Regions from separate parts of the Clostridium sp. CM027 genome, predicted to be linked through region 1. Evidence: riboswitches for the same ligand, from Rfam matches in the RefSeq annotation. Region 1 holds a riboswitch; each other region holds the start of a gene.

Region 1 (8,125 bases):
GAAGAAGATGAAAAAATTTATCATGTAGTTGCCGTGAACCCTTTAAAAATTCATAGGGTTAAATGCATCATAGACTTTGATAAACGGTTTGACTATATGCAACAGCATCTAGGGCAGCATATACTTTCTGCTGCTATTTCTGATCTATTTAATGCAACTACTATTGGGTTTCACCTCGGCACGGATTCTACAACTATTGATATTGATAAAGTTATTGGCAATAATGAAATTAAAATTGCCGAAAAAAAAGCTAACAAAATTGTATTAGACAATATTAAAGTAGAAGTACTATATCCAACTAACTCTGAACTAAAAAAATTATCGCTAAAAAAACTCCCAATAAAAGCTGGTGAAAAAGTAAGAATAGTTAAAATAGGTGATATTGATATAAACCCATGTTGTGGTCTACATCCTAGTTCAACTATTGAGGTTCAATTAATTAAGGTTACAAAATTTGAAAAGTATAAGACTGGAATAAGAATTGAATTTATATGTGGACAAAGGGCTGTTTCTGATTATGCCTTAAAACATGAATCCATGGAAAAAATGTCTAAACTTTTTTCCTGCAATAATGCTACAGTTTCGTCCGTTGTAGAACGACTTTCAGATGAACTTAATAAAGCACTTACTGAAAAAAGGGCCCTAAAGTCAGAGGTTGCGCAGTACGAAGTTCAAAATATGTTAGAGGCAGCCCCAAAAATAGAAGATATCAGGATGCTTAAATGCATTTATGATAATGGGGATTTAAAATATACTAATATGTTAGCAACAAAATTAGTATCCTCTCCAAAAGTTATAGTCTTATTTGGAGTAAAATCTCAAGATAAAGCAAATCTTTTATTTATGTGCTCTAAGGATTTGAATATAATTAGCATGAGCTCTATTTTAAAAGATGCCATAACTCTAATAGACGGCAAAGGTGGTGGAAGTGCCTTTTCAGCACAAGGTGGTGGTAAGAATAATAATAATTTAGATTCTGCGCTAGATTATGCATGGAGTAAAATCCACGCTGATATAATTTCTAGGAACAAATAATAGTGCAATCTATGAAGTTTCTCCTACGTGACTTGAAATAAGAGATTGAAACGTGAAATTTCATTAAGAAATTCTAATGTTTCTGCTCTTCTTATTTCAAAACACTATGGATAAACTTCATACTATATCGTATATCTATATTTATTGGAGGAGCTATTGCTTTTCGCTGGACCGAAATGGTCAGGCTAATTAATCCACATTAACAAAATCTCTAGCTCCGTATAATCCTTCAATATATGTTTTACCATCCTCTGATAATACTATACACAATGGAGAAACCATCACTTCGCGTACCTTATAATATTTTAAGCTCCCGTCCTGCTGTGGTTTATAAAAGCCTGAAAAATCATGAATAGCATAATATTGACCTTTTTCTTTACCTATATAAATCATTGTATGTCCATTCATAAATACTGACGTTCCAGGCTTCAATTTATTCAGCAACTTTTCTCTATCTCCCATAGTCATATTTTCCGGCATTTCATAGAAATTGCCCACTGCGAGTTTCCCCTGATCCTCGGAATTCCTAGGAAGCTTAATACCCATAGTTCTATAAACATCCATTATAAAACTTGCACAATCTCTAGAATTGAACATTCCACCCCATCCATATCTTTCGCCTAAAAATTTAAAGGCATTAACTATGATATTTTTTCTGGTATAAGGTAAGTACCCTAATGAGATATCTTCATTTTTTGCAATCAGAGCTTTTTTGAATTCTACATTTCCCTTATTATCTCTGGTTGGAAGCTTAACCACATAATTACCTGCGGAATTTTGACCATAAATATCCCCTTCTATTTCCTTAATATCTGCAAGTGGTATTTTAATTCCCATGTCAAATTTCACTTCTGATAATTGCTCATTTAATGGGTTATAATTTGTAAATACTCTTTTCCCTGTAGTTACTAAGAAATTTTCTGTTTTAAGATAATCAAAAATTTCTTCTTTACTAGATATTGCCACATCTTTTTCGGGTATCCATGCTAAATAATTATACATCTGTGCAAAATACCACTTTTTATCCACACTTGATAGCAGAATTACAATTGGTTCAACAGGATAAACAGCGGTCTCCTGAAATCTGTCAAATTCATAGTTATCTCCAGTTTTAAATATTTTATCATAGGTTGGGAATGTCCTCATCACAGTCTTTCTAATGGTTATTGCATATTTGATATCCAATAAGTCCATTAATTTTTCAATATTGCAATTCTTTATTAACTTATTATAATATTCTTGAACTACTAATTTCCCATCCTCATGGAATCTTTCAGATTTTGGCATAGAACTAATAGTATTTATCTTGTTTATTAATTCTTGCATGCTAAAGGATTCTTCGTAATTTTCTAAGTTCACAATTGATCCAACAGTTGTTAAACTACTCTTGTTGTATGCTTCAATCTCCTGTACATTCATAATATCTTTATTCATGCCACTCAATTTTGTCCAATAGTTCATGCAAAGCATTTTTTCCTTTAATCCTGGAATATTTGAATAGATTACCTTATCTACCTCGTTTCCAGATAGGTTCTTTTCGAATCCAGTCGGCTTGATAAACATTATAAATCCCCCCCCACTATTATTTCTGCTTTATGGAAGAACATAGTTTTTCTGCTGATGACCTTACAGATTTTTTCCCGAGAATATCTGAAACAACAGCTATTCCATCAATATTTGCTATCTTTAATAAATTTACATTTTTTTCATTAATTCCACCAATAGCAACTACAGGGATAGAAATTTTTTCTTTTATTTCTTTTAAACTTAATACAGAAACTGCACTTGCATCATCTTTAGTAGTTGTAGGAAACATCGCTCCAACACCCACATAATCTGCTCCTTGTTTTTCTGCCCTTTGTGCTTCCTTAAGTGTTGCAGTAGAAACCCCTAGTATCTTATTATCTCCTATTATACTTCTCGCGATAGTCGCTGGCATATCACTTTGACCTATGTGTACCCCCGCTGCATCTATGGCCTGTGCAATATCAATTCTATCGTTTATTATTAGGGGAATCTTATATTTATCTGTAATAATTTTTATTTTCACTGCAATATTATAAAACTCTAAAGTACTTAATCTCTTTTCTCTAAGCTGGACTAATGTAACCCCGCCTTTTATTGCTTCCTCCACCGCTGCAAATATATCTAAATCCACTAACACATCTCTATCTGTAACGAGATAAAGGCTATAATTCACATTATTCTTCATTTATTTTACTCCTTTCCATTATTAGAGCTTCAGATAAACTGTAAATAGCATCTAGCATTTTCACTTTAAATGTTCCTGATCCTTCGCTATTTTTATCTAAGCTTTCATAAGCTGTTTCTCCTGCAATACCCATTGAAACAATTCCTGCGAGTGCTGCTATTAAATTATTATCTCCAGCGCCTAAATAACAACCAATAACGGAAGTACACATACATCCTGTACCTGTAACCCTAGACATTATTTTATGACCGTTAGATGCGGTGTAAAGAGTCTTACCATCTGATATAATGTCTACAGCACCTGTTATAACTACTACCGTATTAAATTTAACAGCAAAATTCCTTGCCATTTCTTTCTCTCTTGTAAATTCATTACTATCTACAGAAAAACTCTCACTAGCATCTACACCTCTTGTTATAGTTTTAATACCATAAATTGTTTTTATTTCAGATAAATTCCCTCTAATAACTGCTAATTTCACTTCATTTATAATTCTTTTGCAAGTTTCTGTTCTATAAGTTGTTGCACCTACTCCGACAGGATCTAAGATAACAGGTATGTTTAATTCATTTGCCATCTTTCCTGCCTCAATCATAGCCTCTATAATTACACTATTTAATGTTCCTATATTTATAACAAGTGAAGATGCAAGTGATACCATCTCGCGAACTTCATGAATATCCTCCGCCATAACCGGTGACCCACCTATTGCTAGTGTAATATTGGCACAATCATTAACGGTAACATAATTTGTTATTTGGTGCACCAATGGGGTTTTTTCTCTTAAATTGTTTAGTAATTTAATTATTTTCTTATTAATTTCCATTTTGACATCATCCTCCAAATTATTGTTTATATAAATCCTGTAATAATCATAACGGGCATTGTAGCTCCAAGTAATAAATAACGTTTTATAAAGTAATATCTACTGCTATAAATATGATACATACTAATACATTATTTACTCCCCTTAAACTTTGTGTTATTAAGTTTACAGAACTCGCTGCTAAAAATCCAGTTTTTCACTATCCTTAATCATTTGCCATCCCTGCTTTTTTATATAATTCGTAGAAATGATTTGTAGGTCCCACCCCATGCCCAATATCTAAAGAATGCTTTATAGCAGTTGTTATATACTGCTTTGAATTTTTTATTGAATCCTTCATGCTATAGCCAAGCGCCAAATTTGCAGCTATGGCTGAAGACAAAGTACATCCAGTTCCATGAGTATTTTTTGTATTTATTCTCTCAGACGTAAAATGTGTAATTTCACTTCCATCATAAAACACATCTACGGCTTCCCCCTGCATATGTCCTCCCTTTAAAAGCACATTTTTGCATCCTAGCTTGTACATTTCTTTTGCTGCACTTTCCATATCTACTACTGTTTCAATGCTCGTAATATCTGAATTTACTTCTTTTAAAATTTCTTCAGCCTCAGGGACATTAGGTGTAATAATTGACGCTAGTGGAATTAATTTTTTAACCAAAGCCGTTTTTGACTCTGGCTTTAACAGTGAATAACCGCTTTTTGAGATCATTACGGGATCGAGTACTACGTTTTTAGGCTTGTATTGTTTTAATTTCTCACTTATCACATCAATAGTTGAGATCACAGAAACCATACCAATTTTAACCGCATCTACAACTATGTCTGTAAAAATAGCATCAATTTGTGCCTTGATGATTTCTTCGCCCAAGTCTTGCACTGCAAAAACCCCCATAGTATTTTGTGCTGTTATCGCTGTAATTACACTCATCCCGTATACGCCACTCGCACTTAAGCTTTTTAAATCTGCCTGTACACCTGCTCCTCCTGAGCTGTCAGAACCTGCTATAGTTAAAACTTTTTTCATATCAATTCCCTCCTAAAATAATTGTTTTTTAAATGTTAAATCATCACCTGCGGCACTATTCATCCATTTTATTTATAAAACAAAAAACACAAACCCATAGGATTCGTGTTTAAATTATCTTGATATATAAAAATATATACATATATAATACACCAATAAACAACTTCCTACGCTGGCATTATCCAGATCAGGTTATAGGGTCAAAGAATTAAAGTTCTTTCTCTCAGTTGGCCTATCCAACTCCCCTGTGTTAGGTTATTCTTTTATATTTCATATGTTAATAATAGCATAACAAATTATTATTAACAATTAATATTTCGTTACTACTATTCAAGTTTTATGCCTGATCTTTTAACAGCTATATGCCATCCATGAAGTAATTCTTTTCTTTTTTCTTCTGTCATACTAGGTTTGAAACTTCTTGATATTGCCCAATGCTTTGCTACTTCATCTTTGCTCTTCCAATATCCTACTGCTAGCCCTGCAAGATAAGCCGCACCGAGTGCTGTAGTTTCAGTAACCTCTGGTCTGTCTACTTGAACGTTTAAAATATCAGATTGAAACTGCATTAAGAAATTGTTATTGCAAGCTCCTCCATCTACTTTAAGTTCTGTAAGTATAATTCCAGAATCTTCTTGCATTGCTTTTAAAACATCATGTGTTTGGTAAGCAAGCGCTTCGAGAGTTGCTCTTATTAAATGTTCTTTCTTTGCTCCTCTTGTAAGACCTACAATTGTTCCTCTTGCATAAGGATCCCAATACGGTGCTCCAAGTCCAACAAAAGCCGGAACTACATATACTCCATTTGTATCTTCTACCGCATTAGCATATTCTTCGCAATCAGCAGCATTGTCAATCATGCGTAGCTCATCTCTTAACCATTGTATAGCTGCTCCAGCTATAAATACACTACCCTCAAGAGCATACTCTACTTTTCCATCTATTCCCCAAGCAATCGTTGTAAGTAATCCCTGTTTAGATTGAATTGCTTTGTCTCCTGTATTCATAAGCATGAAGCAGCCTGTCCCATATGTGTTTTTAGCTGTTCCTGGTGAATAGCAAGTTTGTCCAAATAATGCCGCTTGTTGGTCTCCAGCCGCTCCAGCAATTGGAATTTCCCCTCCAAACAATGAAATATCGGTGTTGCCATATACACAACTTGAAGGTTTTACTTCTGGGAGCATTGATTTTGGTATGTTCAATGTTTCTAAAATTTCGTCATCCCATGTAAGTTCATGAATATTAAATAGCATTGTTCTTGAAGCATTAGAATAGTCTGTTACATATGTTTTTCCTTTTGTTAAATTCCAAATTAACCAAGTATCTATATTGCCAAACAATAAATTTCCTGCTTCAGCTTCTGCTCTAGCGCCTTCTACATTGTCCAATATCCATTTTATTTTTGTTCCAGAAAAATAAGCGTCTAAAATCAATCCCGTTTTAGCTCTAACAATTTTATCAAATCCTTTTTGTGTTAATTCATCACAAGTCTCTGCAGTTCTTCTACATTGCCATACAATTGCATTGTATACCGGAACTCCCGTTCGTCTATCCCAAACTACAGTAGTTTCTCTTTGATTTGTAATACCTATTGCTGCTATATCAGACGCCGTAGCATTAACTTCAGCCATCGCTTCTGTTGCAACGCTAATTTGACTTGACCATATCTCCATTGGGTCATGTTCTACCCACCCTCCTTTTGGGAAAATCTGAGTAAATTCTTTTTGAGCGGACGTTACAATAAGTCCCTTTTCATTGAATAGTATACACCTTGAACTGGTTGTACCTTGATCAAGTGCCATTATATATTTAGCCATTTTAGCAAAACTCCTTTTTGAAATTAGTCTTATTGAATCGTTTACACATTGATAAAGAAAAAAATACGTTAATATATCATTATATTTAGTATAACTGATTATTATATTTATTGCAATATAACTTATAAACTTCACAATTTAGATTTATTTTTTAAATATCACATCGCCGCTGCTACGATATATAATAAGATCTTAAAATTTTTACAATCTTAAAATTTCAAGTAAAAATTCTCAATATTTTCATCTATATTTTAAGATAAAATGGGTAAACTATATACTGTACTTGATTAGTGTAATTTTTATATTAGAAGGGAGAGATACTTATGAATAACAATTTAGAAGAAACAAAAGAATTAAATAAACAATCAGCAGCTAATGGAGGTTCAAGCTCTTACTCAAATGCTGGTATGTCTAGTAGCACTAGTGCTTCCACTCTACAAGAAACAATTCAATTAAATAATGAATCAGCTTCAAATAAAGGTACTAGTGGTGTTTCAAATTCTGCTATGTCAAATATGTCTAGCAGCACTAGTGACTCTACTTTAGCAGAAACAAAACAATTAAATAGTCAATCAAGTGCTGGTATGTCTAATATGAGTAGTAGCAATAGTGATGCTGCTTTAGAAGAGACAAAAAAGCTAAATAATCAATCCTATGCAAATAAAGGTACTAGTTCAAAATAAACTTTTATTTATATGTTCTTTAGATTCCATTTAATAATTTTTCGATGATATGATACTTTTTAAAGGAAGCCATTTAATTAAATGGCTTCCTTTAATATTTATTTTATTGTTATAATAACCTATTCTTCTATATAAGTAATATTACCATCAAAAATGTAATTCAAAGAAGTTTTTGTACCTTCTAGTGCATACATCATTTTTTCAATTACCACTTGTTCTTCTTTGCTAGTTGTTATAGAAAGTTTATCTACTTCATTAACTTCAGACTTTAGTTCAAATTCATATATAAAATCGTTTATTAGTCTTATCCACTCGGATATGTCATTAGAACCTATATTTTCTCTCTTTCCGAAATCTTTTAATGTTCTATCTAATTGTTTTTTTGAATATCTCAATATATTTGCCATTCTTTAGCCTCCTAATTTTACTCACAATAATAAGTATCTATTTGCTTATATTCTTTTTCTTACCTCATCATCAAAACATTTTAAATTTTATCCATAATAGATAAAAGGATGAACT
Region 2 (8,125 bases), 750 kb from region 1:
TAGATACTGCGAAGGCTTTAGTAGAGATTATGAAGAAAAATATTGCGAGTATAAATTTAGAAGTATTTAATATTGCGGATTAGTATATTCTATTTAAAAAAATATTGAATTATAAATTAAAACTGCCCTTAGCTTATGATTAAGCTAAGGGCAGTTTTAAACCTCATCTTGGTTTGCTTTATGTATAAATATTATAATAAATGAATAATTAATAAGGCGAAAGCATTGCATTAATATAAAAAATAATATATAATAAATAAAAACAAGCCAGCAACATCAGTAAAAATGGTTAAAAAATAGCTGTAAAAGATAAATAAACGAAAATAAATAATATGCATAAGAATGTATAAACATTCAAAGATGCAATATGTTATAAAGATAGTGGTTACACTATCTAGAATCTAAGGGGGATATTAAAATGAAAGAAAAAGTGGTTTTAGCGTATTCTGGAGGATTAGATACATCTATAATAATAACTTGGATTAAGGAAAACTATGATATGGACGTTGTAGCAGCTTGCATTAATATTGGTCAAGAAGATGATATGAAGGCAATTGAGAAAAAGGCTATAAGTTCAGGCGCGCAAAAAATATATATTGAGAACGTAACAGCTGAATTCATAAAAGATTACGTATTTAAAGGAGTTAAAGCAAATGCTGCATATGAAGGAACATATTTATTGGGTACAGCATTTGCAAGACCATTAATAGCTAAAAAACTTGTTGAAATCGCTCATAAAGAAGGGGCAAAATATATATGTCACGGATGTACTGGGAAAGGAAATGATCAAGTTAGATTTGAAGTTGGGATAACAGCCATTGATCCTTCTATAAAGGTTATTGCTCCTTGGAGAATTTGGGATATAAAATCAAGAGAAGATGCTATAGATTATGCTAATGATAGAGGCATAGAAATATCAGTTACCAAGGAGAAAATCTATTCAGTAGATCAGAACTTGTGGCATGCAAGTCATGAAGGCGGAGATATTGAAGAATTAAATAATGAGCATAAAAGAGATATGTATCTTATGGTTACACCTCCAGAAAAAGCTAAGGATGAACCTACTTATGTAGAGATATATTTTGAAAAGGGAATTGCGACCAAAATTGACGGAATTGAACTTGAGCCAATTGATATTGTTTCAACATTAAATAAAATTGGTGGAGAAAATGGAATTGGAGTTATAGATATAGTAGAGAATAGACTTGTGGGGATGAAATCAAGAGGAATATATGAGACTCCTGGTGGGACTGTACTTTATGCAGCACACAAAGAACTAGAGGAAATAACTTTAGACAAGGATACACTCCACTTTAAATACTTAGTATCACAAAAATATGGGGAATTAGTATATAATGGACTTTGGTTTAGCGCTATGAGAGAAGCCCTTGATGCATTTGTGGATAAGACTCAAGAAACAGTAACAGGGACGGTTAAACTAAAACTTTATAAGGGAAACATCATGTCAGCAGGTAAAGAATCACCTAATGCTCTTTACGACGCGGGTATATCTTCGTTTGGAGCAAGTGATTTATATGATCATAAGGATGCAGAAGGATTTATAAACTTATTTTCATTGCCAAGTAAAATTAAAGCATATAAAAATTTAAACAATAGCTAAGAAAAATTATAAAATTTATGAAGGAAGAGCGGGTGATATATATGAAACTTTGGGGTGGAAGATTTAAGGAAAAAGAAAGCAAGCTTATGGAGGACTTTAATAGTTCTCTAAGCTTTGATAAAAGATTATATTATGAAGATATTATGGGTAGCATAGCCCATGTTAAAATGCTTGCTAAATGTAGTATTTTAACAAATGAGGAAAGTGTGACTATAGTTAATGGTCTGAATTCTATTCTTTCAGATATTCAAGAAGGCAAACTTAAAATTGAAGGTGATTATGAAGATATTCACAGTTTTATGGAAATACAGCTTACAAAACTTGTAGGGGATGTAGGTAAAAAACTCCATACAGCTAGAAGTCGAAATGATCAGGTTGCAGTAGATATGAGATTATATTCAAAATACAAAGCATTGGATGTTATTGATAACTTAGATGTTATTTTAAACACTATTGAAAAAGTTGGGAATGATAATGCGGTTATAATGCCAGGGTATACACATATGCAAAGAGCACAAGTAGTGACATTTAAACAGCACATTATGGCGTACTTTAATATGTTTCGTCGCGATAAGAAAAGGATTATAAGCGCTACAGAGATTATGGATGAAAATCCTCTTGGATGCTGTGCACTAGCGGGAACAACATATGATACAGACAGGAAGTTTACAACAAGCGAGCTAGGGTTTAAAAAACCTACAGATAATTTTATGGATGGAGTAAGTGATAGAGATTATTTATTAGAACTTTTATCCGATTTTTCTATAATAATGATGCATCTTAGTAGATTAAGTGAGGAGTTCATTTTATGGAGTACTAAAGAATTTAATTTCATTGAAATTAGCGATGAATTCTCCACGGGCAGTAGTATAATGCCACAGAAAAGAAATCCAGATGCAGCAGAATTAATAAGAGGGAAAACTGGAAGAGTATATGGAGATTTAATGAGTCTGCTTACCACTATGAAAGGAATACCACTTGCCTATAATAAAGATATGCAAGAAGATAAAGAACCTTTCTTTGATGCAGTTGACACAGTTTTAAAATGCTTAAAGGTTATGAATGAAATGTTAAGTACTTTAAAAATTAAAAAAGATAATATGTATAACGCAGTTAAAAGAGGTTTTCTAAATGCTACGGAAGCTGCAGATTATCTTGTAAGCAAAGGGGCAGCCTTTAGAGATGCTCATGGTGTTATAGGCGCTATAGTTATAAATTGTGAAAAAAAACATAAGGCTATAGAAGATTTAAGTTTAGAAGAACTTAAAAGTTTTAGCGATTTATTTCAAAATGATGTGTATGAATTTATAGATTATGAAAAGACTTTAAGCCGCGGTATAAAAAAAGAAATGTAAAGGCCGCCTTAGAGGTGGCAGAATACCCCCTTTAAATATAAGGCACGTAACAGGTAAATCCCCACCTGTTACGTGCTTTTTAGTAGATAATGCTACTTTAGTAGATAAAGCTACTTTAGTAGACAATTAATAGTTGAAATCTTTAAGGCACTTTTTAATGCCATCTTCAGTTTTAGGCATAACAATATCATAATTCTTCAATTTGCTATTACTTATTCGTAAGTCCCTTGGATGTTCTTTGTATTTTTCGGTATCTTTTTCTAAATAATTACCTGCTTTATGATTTAAGCCAATTTCTTTTAATATGAGCAAAGCTATATCATAAGTGCTTAAGTTATTTTCGCTTCCAGTGTGATAAGTTCCGTATGGAAGAGTAAAAATCTTATCAAAATTTGCTATTATATCATAAACATAGGTCATTCCTCTAAATTCATTTGAGGGTAATTTCATTTTTTTATACTTTAAAATAGAAGATACAACATTCCATAGTATATTAGAATTTACCCTGCAATTTTTTTCTGGAAATCCAAATAACCAAGTAAGTCTTAAAATCCATAGTTCATCAATAATTCCTTTTAATTCGTTTTCAGCTTCAAGTTTATGTTTCCCATAAATGGTATTTGGAGTTGGAATGTGATTTTCATTATATGGTCCTGATTCGAAATTGCCATTAAAAATTTGTTCAGAACTTAAATATATTAATTTAGATTTTGTTAAACTACAGGCTTTAGCAATGTTAATTGAACCTTTTACATTTATTTCATAAGATAGTTCTGGGTTTCGTTCACACAAACCTGTATCAGCAATAGCAGCGGTATGTATCACGTAATCAGGTTTGAATTTCTGTATAATTTCTAAGGCTTTACTCTCGTCTGTTATATCTAACTCTGCATGTCCTAATGGGATTATTTCGTATTTATCTTTATAATATGTGTAATATCTTGATGCTAAGAAACCATTAGAGCCGGTTAATAATACTTTTTTCATTGAACTCACCTCATTTTTTTTCTTTTTTTTTCTTAATATTATAATATCACATTATTTGAACTGTGACTAAATTTGTGAACTAAGAAAAAAACACCTAAGCTTAATAATAATAATAATAATAATAATAATTATTAAGCTTAGTGCACTTTTAGATTCTTAGTATTGTTCAATAAATAAATGTAAGATGGTGTATATATGAATAAAAAGATTTAGTGTTTTTAGCAACGATTATTATTTAAAAGAATTACTTCTAAAGATTCTATGCTTTTTATAATTATCTTCCCAATTTTTAAGAAATTCTTTTGCGCAAACTTCACCAGAATTATATAACTCCATAATTTTTTTATTCCCAATATTAAAATCTGTGGTTTTAATATCAAGGGTATCGATTTTTACAGTACGCAAGAAATCCATTTCGCTTATATGAATATCATCTTGTGCTTCTAACATAGTCTCAATAATTGAGCTAGTAAAATTTAAGATATTTGTGATTTTATGTTCTCGTATTTCTTTGTTCCCTCCGAGTTTAAAACCGATGGTTGGCCAGAGAGGAACACCATTCACATCAAAAATCCAAACTGGATAATTGCTTAAAACACCACCATCAACAATGAGAGACTTTTTATTAGTCTTTATATTATATAAGTTTACAGGGTGAAAAAAATAGGGGATAGATATGCTCATTCTTATTGCCAAACTTACTTCAAGTTCATCAGGATTTATCCCGTATCCCGCAATATCCTCTGGTAGTATTAGCATCTTTCCACAGCTAATATCAGTTGCTATAATATGCAGTTTGTATTTTCTTTTATACTTATTATTATTTAAAAGAATACCCTTTTCTCCTGGAATAATCAAATCTCCAAAGGTTATTTTTTTCCTATTTGTAAGCTTAAGTTTATGCGATAGAACTTCGTCAATCCAATTTTTTATATAGTCACCTTTATAAATGCCTTTTTTAAAAAGTAGATTGTAAGCATCAGAGAATATAGGCATATTAAAATGACTTTTATCAGCAAATTTTGTGTAGTCTAGATTTAGCATTAATTTTTTTATCTCGTCAGCTGGGTAGCCTACCGCAACTAGTGCAGCTATAATAGATCCGGCAGAGTTTCCTGAAATATTTTTCCATTGATATCCATTATCCTCAAATGTTTTTAAGGCACCTACAAGACCGATGCCCTTAACTCCGCCACCTTCAAACACAATATCTGCAAATCTTCTATTGTTGTATATATTCATATATATCACCCCTTTATGAGTAATATATGAATAAAAATATCTTCATGTCATATATTTAAAAAATAATATTAGTTACACTTTTTTTTGTTAAAAGAATATAATATATTACAACCATTTTATAAAAGAGGCAATGTATGAAAAAGTTAGAAGAATTCACGCCTTGTCAATTAGCCACATTAGCAACAGTAATAGGGATTATAATTGCTGGAAAACTTAATGTTAATCAACAAAATGTAATAGGTAATTTTTTAACGGGTTTGGCGCAGAGTATTTTGATAATTGCAGCTCAGTCTCAAAATCTTGAATCGCAGGATGGCAATCAATCTGGAGATAATGGAAACAGTAATTCTAAGGGCGATAATAAGGATTTACAAAAACAAATAGATGAACTAAAGGAAAATATTAAAAAGTTTGAAGATAATATGGATTGTTAAGAAAAACGCACTGAATAAAAGATGCGTTTTTTATGGTTTGACATTATAAGAATTTTTAGGTAGTATATACGTGTAAAGTAATTTAATATTAAAAACTAGGGGAGTCAATATTTTTGTCTGAGAGGAAACAGTTAAGTTTCGACCCTTATAACCTGAATTGGATAATGCCAGCGGAGGGAAAATATAATTTGCATTTAGGTTAAAATAAGAATATATAAATGGTGCAAAGTTATTCGATTATAGAACCCTTCGCTTAAAAATGAGCAAAGGGTTTATTTTACTTTAACAATATTATAAGGGGGAATTGAAATGTCAGTTGTAAATGTGAGTCTTCAAGTTATACCAGTGGTTGCGGAAGAAAAAATTTACCCAGTAGTAGATAAGGTTATAGAATATATTCAATCTAGTGGAGTGAAATATGAGGTAGGACCAATGGAAACCACTATGGAAGGTGAAATGGATGAGCTTTTAGATATAGTAAAAAAGGCCCAGGAAATTTGTGTAGTTCATGGAGCAAGTAGGGTTGTTTCTATAGTGAAAATCGATTATAAAGCTGAAGGCGTGACTATGAATGAAAAAACATATAAGTATAGAAAATAAACTTATTCCTATAGTTTTTCAATTAATAATTCTTTTTATATGGCAGATAGCTGTAGACAAATGGAAGGTTCCGCAATACATATTGCCTTCGCCAAAAGATATTATTAGTACCTTGGTGAATATAGTTCCAAGCATTACTAAGCATATTTATGCGACTTTATATGAAGCCTTGATTGGATTCGCAATATCAATTTTGATTGCGTTAATTTTAGCCATCTTAATGGATAATGTGAAAATCATTAAAAAATGCATATATCCAATTTTAGTAGTATCTCAAACTGTTCCAATTATTGCGCTAGCACCACTTTTCATAATATGGTTTGGTTTTGGAATATTGCCTAAGATTATTGTAGTAGTGTTAGTGTGCTTTTTCCCTATAGTTGTTAGTTTGATTGATGGATTAGAATCAGTAGACGCGGATATGGTAAACCTTTTAAAGACTATGGGAGCTAGTAAGTTTCAAATTTTCACCATGGTGAAGCTGCCATCCTCTACTGTAAATTTTTTTTCGGGCCTTAGAATAGCAGCAACCTATAGTATTATGGGGGCAGTTATTGGAGAATGGCTTGGAGGAGATAAGGGGCTTGGGGTATATATGATTAGAGCTAAAAATTCATATGCACTTGATAAAGTTTTTGCAGTGATTATAATTATTGTAATATTAAGCATGGGACTATTTGGACTCTTGAATTTATTACAATATTTTTTTACTCCTTGGACTAGAAATAAAGCAGATAACAATGACTAAATTTAAATAGGACATATTATTTTATTTGGAGGTAAAATCATGCTAAAGAAAGTAATTTCATTATTATTAACAGTTTCAATGACTACGGTTTTATTTGTGGGTTGTGCTGCAAAAAAAGAAGATGTAAAGAAGGAAGAAACTTTAAAAAAGGTTACTGTTATTTTAGATTGGATACCAAACACTAATCATACTGGATTATATGTAGCGAAAGATAATGGATATTTTAAAGAAGAAGGACTTGACGTGGAAATTATTCAACCAGCGCAGGGAAGTACTGCAAGTTTAATTGCAGCGGGCAAAGGAGATTTTGGCGTAAGCTATCAAGAAGATGTAACTTATGCTAGAACTGCTAAAGATCCACTTCCAATAAAAGCTATAGCCACTATTATTCAGCATAATACTTCCGGGTTTGCATCGCCTAAGGAAAAAAATATTAAATCTCCTAAGGATTTTGAAGGAAAAACCTATGGCGGATGGGGGTCGCCTTCTGAAAATGCAATTTTAAAGGCGGTTATGGAAAAAGATAATGCGGATTTTTCAAAACTAAAGATGGTAGATGCAGGATCAGAGGATTTCTTTGCTGTAACTAAGAAAAATATTGATATTGAATGGGTATTTTATGGATGGACAGGAATAGAAGCGAAGCTTAAAAATATTCCTATTGACTATATTGATATTGGAAAATTAAATAAAGATTTAGATTATTATACTCCGGTAATTATAGCCAATGAGAACAAATTAAAAGCGGATCCTGAAATGGCAAAGAAATTTTTAAAAGCAGTTACAAAAGGATATGAATACAGCATGGAGAAACCTGAGGAAAGTGCTAAGGTTTTACTGAAAAATGCACCGGAGACAGATGAAGCTCTTGCCGTCGCAAGTCAAAAATATTTAAAGGATCAATATAAAGCTGAAGCTGAAAAATGGGGCGTAATGAAAGAATCGGTTTGGAATAATTACACCAAATTTCTTTTAGATAAAAAGCTTCTAGGAAAAGATATGAAGGCGAGTGAGGCATTTACTAATGAGTACTTACCGAACTAGTAATGAAAAATTAAGAGTAGAAAATATTAAAAAAACTTTTGGAAGTATGAATATAATAAAGGATGTTTCTTTTTATGCAAGAGAGAATGAGTTT
Region 3 (8,125 bases), 350 kb from region 1:
GATTTTTTAATTTCAGAAAATATAGATGTAACATATGTAGAAAGTCCTGGCAGCCATACGTGGGATTTTTGGAATGAATATATTGAAAAAGGAATCAGATGGGCAGTTAAAAATAAGTAAATAAATTGTTGTATTGCTTTTTACTATCAGGAGTGGTACGGTTAGATTGATTTTAAATTAACAAAGTTATCGTTCTGAATGCACGAGGGTTCGTCCCGAATGAGAAGGCGAGAGAATAGTTGGAATGCTCCAAAGAACATATCTTTATTGGTTGTACCTTTGGTTTCGACGTACTATCCTTGTGCCTTTTCGGGTGCAGGGGTTTTTTTTATTGTTTAAAAGAAAGGAGGTTGCCAATGGAAACAAGAATTGCTCTAATTGGAATTATCGTTGAAAACACAGATGCTGCTCCAAAGCTTAACTCTATTCTCCACGAATATAGAGAATACATAGTAGGAAGAATGGGAGTACCCTATCTGAAACGCCATATTTCGGTAATAAGTATCGTTGTGGATGCGCCGAATGATGTTATCAGTGCCCTGTCAGGTAAGCTTGGAATGCTACCAAATGTAAACACCAAAACGATTTATTCCAAGGCGCCACCTATAGCAAAGCAGTAAACGAATGATTAAATCAAGGTCTATAAGAGTTTGACCATTTATAAATAATAAATATTAAAAAGGGGTTTATGCTATGTATGATAATAAGTCTAAAAATGCAACTGAGTTTATTGATGACGGTGAAATTCTATCTACCATTTCTTATGCTCGAGAAAACAAAAGAAATCGTGAGCTAATTGATAGCCTGATAGAACGTGCAAAAGACTGTAAGGGTCTAACACACAGGGAGGCTGCAGTACTTCTCGAATGTGATTTGGAAGATGAAAAAGAAAAAATGTTCAAACTGGCAAAAGAGATTAAGCAGAAGTTTTATGGCAATCGTATTGTTATTTTTGCTCCACTATATCTTTCGAACTATTGCGTAAATGGTTGTGTGTATTGTCCATATCACGCTAAAAATAAAACAATATCCCGTAAAAAACTTACGCAAGAAGAAATAGCACAAGAGGTCAAAGCACTTCAGGATATGGGACACAAGCGATTGGCTTTAGAATCAGGAGAAGACCCTGTGAACAATCCAATTGAATATATCCTTGAAAGTATAAAGACCATTTATAGTATTAAGCATAAAAATGGAGATATCCGCCGTGTCAATGTCAATATTGCTGCAACTACAGTGGAAGAATATAAGAAACTTAAGGATGCGGGCATCGGTACCTACATACTTTTCCAGGAAACGTATAACAAAAAAAATTATGAGGAGTTGCACCCAACAGGACCAAAGCACAACTATGAATATCATACGCAGGCTATGGATCGTGCCATGGAGGCTGGTATTGATGATGTGGGGATCGGAGTTTTATTCGGTTTAAATATGTACCGTTATGACTTTGTTGGACTACTCATGCATGCAGAGCATTTAGAGGCAGCCATGGGTGTGGGTCCACATACAATTAGTGTTCCTCGAATATGCCCTGCTGATGATATTGACCCAAATACGTTTTCAAATTCAATCTCGGATGAGATGTTCGAAAAAATTGTGGCTATTATTCGTATCGCTGTTCCATACACTGGCATGATTGTATCAACCCGTGAATCGAAAATAACACGTGAGCGTGTCTTGGAACTGGGTATATCTCAGGTAAGCGGAGGCTCATGCACCAGCGTTGGCGGATATGCGCAGACAGAAACGGAAGAAGATAACTCGAAGCAATTTGAAGTAACTGACACTCGTAAATTGGATGAAATTGTAAACTGGCTTTTGGAATTTGGGTATATTCCAAGCTTTTGCACCGCCTGTTATAGAGAAGGGCGTACAGGTGATCGTTTCATGAGTCTTGTGAAATCAGGTCAAATTGGAAACTGCTGTCAGCCGAACGCACTAATGACACTTAAAGAATATTTGGAGGATTATGCTTCACTTGATACCAAAAAAAAGGGCGAGATGGTAATTGAAAATGAGATTCCTAATATAAAAAATGAAAAGGTTCGTACAATTGCAATAGAGCATTTAAAAGAACTTAAGGAAGGGAAGCGAGATTTCCGTTTCTGATATTACAAATTAACATTTAAACATAACCATAATCATAAAATACAGTAAAGGTGTGTGTCAAAGTAATTGACACATGCTTTTTACGTTCTCGCATTAAGTAAAATTTATTTAATAGCTCAGCAACTATAAAATTACATCGCATTTATTTTTATAAACAACATACACGGCGAAAACTAATAAATAAGAAAACGATTTTATTGAAAATATCTATTATAATGTAAATAATTATATTATAATAGATATTAACAAAGATTAAATATTAAAAGGTTTTAAATATTAATAATATGTTGAGGGGTGATATTTATGTATGATGTAATTATTATAGGAGCAGGAGTAGTAGGTGCAGCGATAGCAAGGGAACTTTCAAGATATAATCTAAAAATAGGCGTTTTAGAAAAAGAAGATGACGTTGCAACGAAAGCATCAAAAGCAAATAGTGGAATAGTTCATGGTGGATATGCTGCAAAGTACGGTACATTAAAAGGACGATTATGCGGAAAAGGAAACAAAATGTATAGAAGTCTTGAGGAAGAATTAAATTTTGGATACAGACAAACAGGAGCTTTAGTGATTGGATTTAATGAAGGTGACGAGAAAAAAATTACTGAGCTTTATGAAAATGGTCTAAAATTAGACTGTAATGATTTAGAGGTGATAAGAGGAGCGAGACTAAAAGGAATAGAGCCACACTTAAATAGTGAAGTAAAGGTAGCACTATATGCTAAAAGCGTAGGGGTAGCGTCTCCTTATGAATTTACAATTGCGTTAGTAGAAAATGCTATAACTAATGGCGTTGAACTTAAGCTTGAAAATGAAGTAATATCTATAGAAAAATTAGAAGATAAGTTTATTGTACATACTAACAAGGAGGATATTAAAGCAAGATATATTATAAATGCTGCGGGTTTGCATAGTGATAATATATCTAACATGGTAGGGATCGATGATTTTAAAATAACACCAAAGAGAGGCCAATATATTTTAATGGGAAAAGATCAAGGGCACCTTGTGAATACTGTTATTTTTCAAGTGCCTACAGATAAAGGGAAAGGGATATTAGTAACTACCACATATCATGGCAATTTTATGATAGGACCTAATGCAGAAGAAGTGAGTAATGGAGATGATGTGTCAACTACCGCTGAAACTTTAAAAGATGTCATTATGGCGGCTAGAAAGTCCATACCTGATTTTAATGTGAGAGGCGCATTAACTACTTTTTCAGGGATAAGAGCTAGTAGCAGTACGGGGGATTTTATCATTGAGGAAAGCAGAGTTAAAAGATTTATTAATGTGGCTGGGATAGATTCTCCGGGGCTTACATCATCGCCAGCAATTGCTGAGATGGTGGTAGAAATACTTAAGAATTCAGGAATGAATCTTGTGAAGAATAATAATTTTAATCCTTATAGAAAAGGAATAATAGTAAAAAAAGATAATAGTTTTGATGGAGAAGTTAATCATGAAGATAAATCAAAAAATATTATATGCAGATGTGAGCAGGTTACAGAGGCAGAGATTATAGATGCGCTTCATAGAAATATACCAATTAACTCTATAGATGCGATTAAAAGACGTACAAGAGCAGGAATGGGAACTTGCCAAGGGAATTTTTGTAAACCTAGAGTTAAGGCTATTATAGCAAGAGAACTGAATATTTGCGAAGATAAAGTGAACGTGCGAGGCAAAAGTGATTCTAAACCGCCTGTTAGAGCGGAAATAAATTTGATTAGGAAATTTGAATCTTAGCAAAGGATGATAAAGTAACAAACTACAACCTTAAATATTATTATTTACAATTATCAATTGATATGCTAAAATTATTTATTATATCAAGACTCTGATTCTATTTATGATGATTTATGGAGGAGCTCAATGACAAAAGGACAAATTGAAGCGAAATTAAGCGAAGCAATTAGTAAATTTGAGATTGAACACATGGGTAGAGGCCCAGAAAAAATTCGGACAATCATATTTCAAGATTTAATTATAGTAAGACTTAAAGGATTTTTAAGTAAATCAGAAAAAAGCTTGGCTCAAAGCAAGGAAGGCGTCGATTTAATTAAAAGACTGAATATTGCTTTGTTTGAGAATGCAAGAGAAAATTTGGAAGAAACTATAAAATCTATAATTGATGTTAATATAGTAAGTACTTATTCTGATGTGAGTACCAAAACAGGTGAAAAAATTATAGCTATAATTGTAGACCAAGATATTGAAGAACGATTAATAAAATAATCATGGAAGACGCACTGAAGGGTCAATGACCAGTCAAGGGGTAAGCCAATAACTATAACTCTGAGTGAGGAGTTTTTGTTATTGGCTTTTTTATTGATTTTAATTTTAAAGGAGTATTATAAAAAACGAAGGGGATGATAATATGAAATTTAAGCAAAGGTGGATATATGTGATTTTGGGAATTATAATTATGATGTGCTTAGGCACTGTATACTCATGGAGTGTTTTTAGGATTCCAATTGAAAAGGCTTTTAATATAGGATCTACTCAAAGTGGCTTTCCTTACATGGTTTCTTTAGCAGCTTATTCATTTTTTATGTTTATAACTGGAAAATATTTAGAGAAATACAGTCCAAGAATGGTTATTTCTATGGGTGCACTTCTTGTAGCATTAGGATGGATATTATCTGCATATGCACCAAATATATATATTTTAACTATAACATATGGGGTAATAATTGGCGCTGGCGTAGGCATAGCATATGGAGCTCCGATGACGGTAGTAGCAAAATGGTTTCCAGAAAAAAAAGGCTTAGTAGTAGGCATTGTATTAATAGGATTTGGGTTGTCACCACTTATAACAGCTCCACTTGCAAGAAATTTAATAGAAAGTTATGGAATAACAAAAGCTTTCCTAATATTAGGTGTATCTTTTGGGGTAATAATACCTTTGCTTTCGTATCCATTTAGATATCCGTCTGATGTGGAAAGTAAAAGTCTTGAAACAACTGCAAGCACAAAAATTCATATGAATGGTACGAATACTGCTAAAATGATTAAATCAAAAAACTTTAAAGGGTTATATGTAAATTTTATGATTGGATCAATGATTGGACTAATGTTAATTGGAATGACAAGTAACGTTGGTGTAGAACTCATTAAGCTATCCCCAAAAACAGTAGCTTTATTAATGATCGTATTTGCAGTTTTTAATGGAATAGGTAGACCTATATTTGGCTTGATTACGGATAAGTACTCGTCTAAAACCGCCATGCTAATTTCTTACGCACTAATTATTATCGCAGCATTATTAATGCTAGTGGCAAATGAAGGCAGTTTAGTATTATTTAGTATAGCGTTTTCGATATTTTGGTTTAATCTTGGAGGATGGTTAGCTATAGCGCCTACTTCAACTCTTGATATGTATGGAACGAAACATTATAGTGAGAATTATGGTGTTGTGTTTACGGCATATGGTATAGGAGCCATTATCGGGGTGTTGGCTTCTGGACTTCTAATGGATATCCTTGCGAATTATAATTATATTTTTTATTTTATAATTGGTTTATGTATTATGGGTATTCTTTCATCTAAAAGAATGATTAAAACGTAATCTAACAGAATTGCCCATTTTAGTGGGCTAGAGTTAAGAGATGATTGATAGTAATTTCTAAGTTATTATATTTAATGCTACGTAATATTAATATTACGTAGCATTAAATATAATACAGTAAACTTCATGATGAACAGAATAATGTATTAGTATAACTTTTGGTTGAAGAAAAACGTGAAGTAGGTAGTAGATATATTTCGAGTTAATTTAGAGCTTTGGTTATAGCTAACTTTGATAATCGTTTTAAAGGTAGAAGCCCAATAATTACACAGGTAATAATGGTTTCCACACTTAGGTATGAACCGTTATATAAAAGGGAGTATAAATAAACAGAGGTTCCTTTTGGAGCATAGCTTCCGAAGAACACTACTCCAGAAATAAAATGGCATGTAAATCTAGCTAGCATTGCTACGACTACGCCAATAAGTATGACCTTAGTATTACGTGATCTAAAGTAACCAACTATTCCAATGGCCATAAAAGGAAGCGGATAATCAAATAGTACTTGCACTGGATGGAGTGCGAAGGGTGCTACTAAAAAATTAATAATTCCAAATAAAAAACCTGTTAAAAACCCAACTTCAGGACCATAAAATAAGGATATAAGTATGATTGGAACCATGCTCCCAGCAGTAATGCTACCACCTTGTGGTAATTTTATAATTGTAATAAACTGCAATACAGTAGATAATGCAAGAGATATACCAACTAAAGTTATCATCTGCGTAGTAAATTTAATTTTCCTAACTTTCAAAACTGCATAGATTAATAACAAAACTCCTAATAGTGCAAAAAGAGCAATGGGGGTTTTTGTAATTTCAGCGATTCTTTCGGTAAAAGTCATTTTTATAGCCTCCATGTATTGTGCTACAGAAGTATTATGGCAAAAACAAAAAAACTATATTCAAAAAAGGAATATAGTTAATATACTTATACATCATAACCGCTTTCCTCCGCTGGTATTATCCAGATCAGGTATAAGGGTCAATGAATTAAATATTCATATCTCAGCCATTAGGCACCCCTAGCACATATATTATTATTATAATTTAATTATATAGAAGTATATTATATTTTACAACCTGTTTTAGATATTTATGAATTAAAAGAAAATAATAAAATAAAGAAAATACCGGAAAAGATTGATTTTATAATCTGGATGGTATAAAGTTAATAAATGTAAGGTGATCAATTTAGCATTAGGGTTACAAAATACTCAGGGAATTTATTATTAAGGGGTTTTGTATTAGATGATGAAGATTAAAAAATAATATGTGTTTCCGAAAAAATACATACAAGGAGGTTATTATGAGAAAAAAAATAATTTTAATATTTACACTCGTTATTTTAATGTCTCTTTCGGGGTGTTCAAGATCGAAGACTGCTACAATAAAAAAAACTGCCCCAGTTAAACCAGCAACTGCAGTTGAACCCGTTAAACCGGCTGAACCCGCTCAAACCTCTTCGATACCCGCTTTTGACAAGACTGCTGTTATGAAGGCTTCAGGAAAGAGTGTTCCAGTTTTAATGTACCATTCAATTGACTACGAAAAAGATAATCCTATTCGTCTTCCTGTTAAAAGATTTGAGGAGCAACTAAAATATTTAAAAGATAATGGTTATTATACTATTACACTTACAAATTTATATGAATATCTTATTAAGGATATACCAATACCTGAAAAATCCATAGTTCTTACTTTTGATGATGGTTATGAAGATAATTATACGGATATGTTCCCTGTTTTGAAAAAGTATAATTTTAAAGCAACAATTTTTGTTATTACTGGTAGTATTGATAAAAGTCCTAACTATATGACTTCGAAACAGCTTGTGGAAATGGAAAAATATGGAGTGGAAATAGGGAGTCATACCGTAAAGCATGAAAATTTAAAAGAGATGCCTAAGGATAAGCAACTAGAAACTTTAGTTAAATCTAAAAAAGATTTGGAAAAAATATTAAATAAACAAATAAAATTCTTTTCCTACCCTTATGGTGGATACAGCAAAACTTCAATTGAGGCTGTACGAGAAGCAGGGTATACAATGGCTTTTAGTACTGACGGCAGATGGTCTTCCAAAGAGGATGGTATACTTTCCTTACATAGGGTATATATAAGTTCATTCCATGACATGGAAGAATTTAAGAAACGTATTTCTAATACAGATTAAATTTTAATAAAGTTCAATATTTAGAGTTGGGTCCCTAAGTTACTAGGGGCCCAACTTTTATATGTATTATTCTAGGTACACCAAATTGTAAGGTGTCTCCTGATAAACATAATAATTTAACCAGTTTAAAAAAAGCAAACTTGAGTGACCTCTCCATTTTACGATAGGTATTTTTAATGGATCGTCTTTTGGATAATAATTTTTGGGGACATTTATATTTAAGCCGTTTGCTATATCCCTGTCATATTCATTTTTTAATGTTAATGGATC

The links. A riboswitch is a leader RNA that binds a small molecule or an ion and turns the genes downstream of it on or off. The one in region 1 is predicted to bind thiamine pyrophosphate.
Region 2: another riboswitch for thiamine pyrophosphate. It lies ahead of KTC92_RS04475 (thiamine-binding protein); the one in region 1 lies ahead of thiD (bifunctional hydroxymethylpyrimidine kinase/phosphomethylpyrimidine kinase).
Region 3: another riboswitch for thiamine pyrophosphate. It lies ahead of thiT (energy-coupled thiamine transporter ThiT); the one in region 1 lies ahead of thiD (bifunctional hydroxymethylpyrimidine kinase/phosphomethylpyrimidine kinase).

Annotation. Positions count from the first base shown of each region.
Region 1 covers NZ_CP077725.1:1,653,335-1,661,459, forward strand. The annotation lists gene KTC92_RS07915 (DHHA1 domain-containing protein) at 1-1,035, shown strand, start outside; gene KTC92_RS07920 (SH3 domain-containing protein) at 1,225-2,598, opposite strand; gene thiE (thiamine phosphate synthase) at 2,618-3,247, opposite strand; gene thiM (hydroxyethylthiazole kinase) at 3,237-4,073, opposite strand; gene thiD (bifunctional hydroxymethylpyrimidine kinase/phosphomethylpyrimidine kinase) at 4,279-5,103, opposite strand; TPP riboswitch at 5,250-5,360, opposite strand; gene glpK (glycerol kinase GlpK) at 5,430-6,920, opposite strand; gene KTC92_RS07945 (hypothetical protein) at 7,244-7,603, shown strand; gene KTC92_RS07950 (hypothetical protein) at 7,723-8,010, opposite strand.
Region 2 covers NZ_CP077725.1:906,088-914,212, reverse strand. The annotation lists gene carB (carbamoyl-phosphate synthase large subunit) at 1-83, shown strand, start outside; gene KTC92_RS04500 (argininosuccinate synthase) at 419-1,621, shown strand; gene argH (argininosuccinate lyase) at 1,663-2,976, shown strand; gene KTC92_RS04490 (sugar nucleotide-binding protein) at 3,103-3,963, opposite strand; gene KTC92_RS04485 (patatin-like phospholipase family protein) at 4,195-5,205, opposite strand; gene KTC92_RS04480 (hypothetical protein) at 5,340-5,639, shown strand; TPP riboswitch at 5,727-5,836, shown strand; gene KTC92_RS04475 (thiamine-binding protein) at 5,949-6,239, shown strand; gene KTC92_RS04470 (ABC transporter permease) at 6,211-6,987, shown strand; gene KTC92_RS04465 (ABC transporter substrate-binding protein) at 7,024-8,031, shown strand; gene KTC92_RS04460 (ABC transporter ATP-binding protein) at 8,012-8,125, shown strand, end outside.
Region 3 covers NZ_CP077725.1:2,004,036-2,012,160, reverse strand. The annotation lists gene KTC92_RS09495 (alpha/beta hydrolase family protein) at 1-120, shown strand, start outside; gene KTC92_RS09490 (TM1266 family iron-only hydrogenase system putative regulator) at 357-620, shown strand; gene hydG ([FeFe] hydrogenase H-cluster radical SAM maturase HydG) at 694-2,112, shown strand; gene KTC92_RS09480 (NAD(P)/FAD-dependent oxidoreductase) at 2,416-3,861, shown strand; gene KTC92_RS09475 (DUF2294 domain-containing protein) at 3,988-4,350, shown strand; gene KTC92_RS09470 (OFA family MFS transporter) at 4,493-5,683, shown strand; gene thiT (energy-coupled thiamine transporter ThiT) at 5,886-6,527, opposite strand; TPP riboswitch at 6,615-6,719, opposite strand; gene KTC92_RS09460 (polysaccharide deacetylase family protein) at 6,992-7,855, shown strand; gene metA (homoserine O-succinyltransferase) at 7,922-8,125, opposite strand, start outside.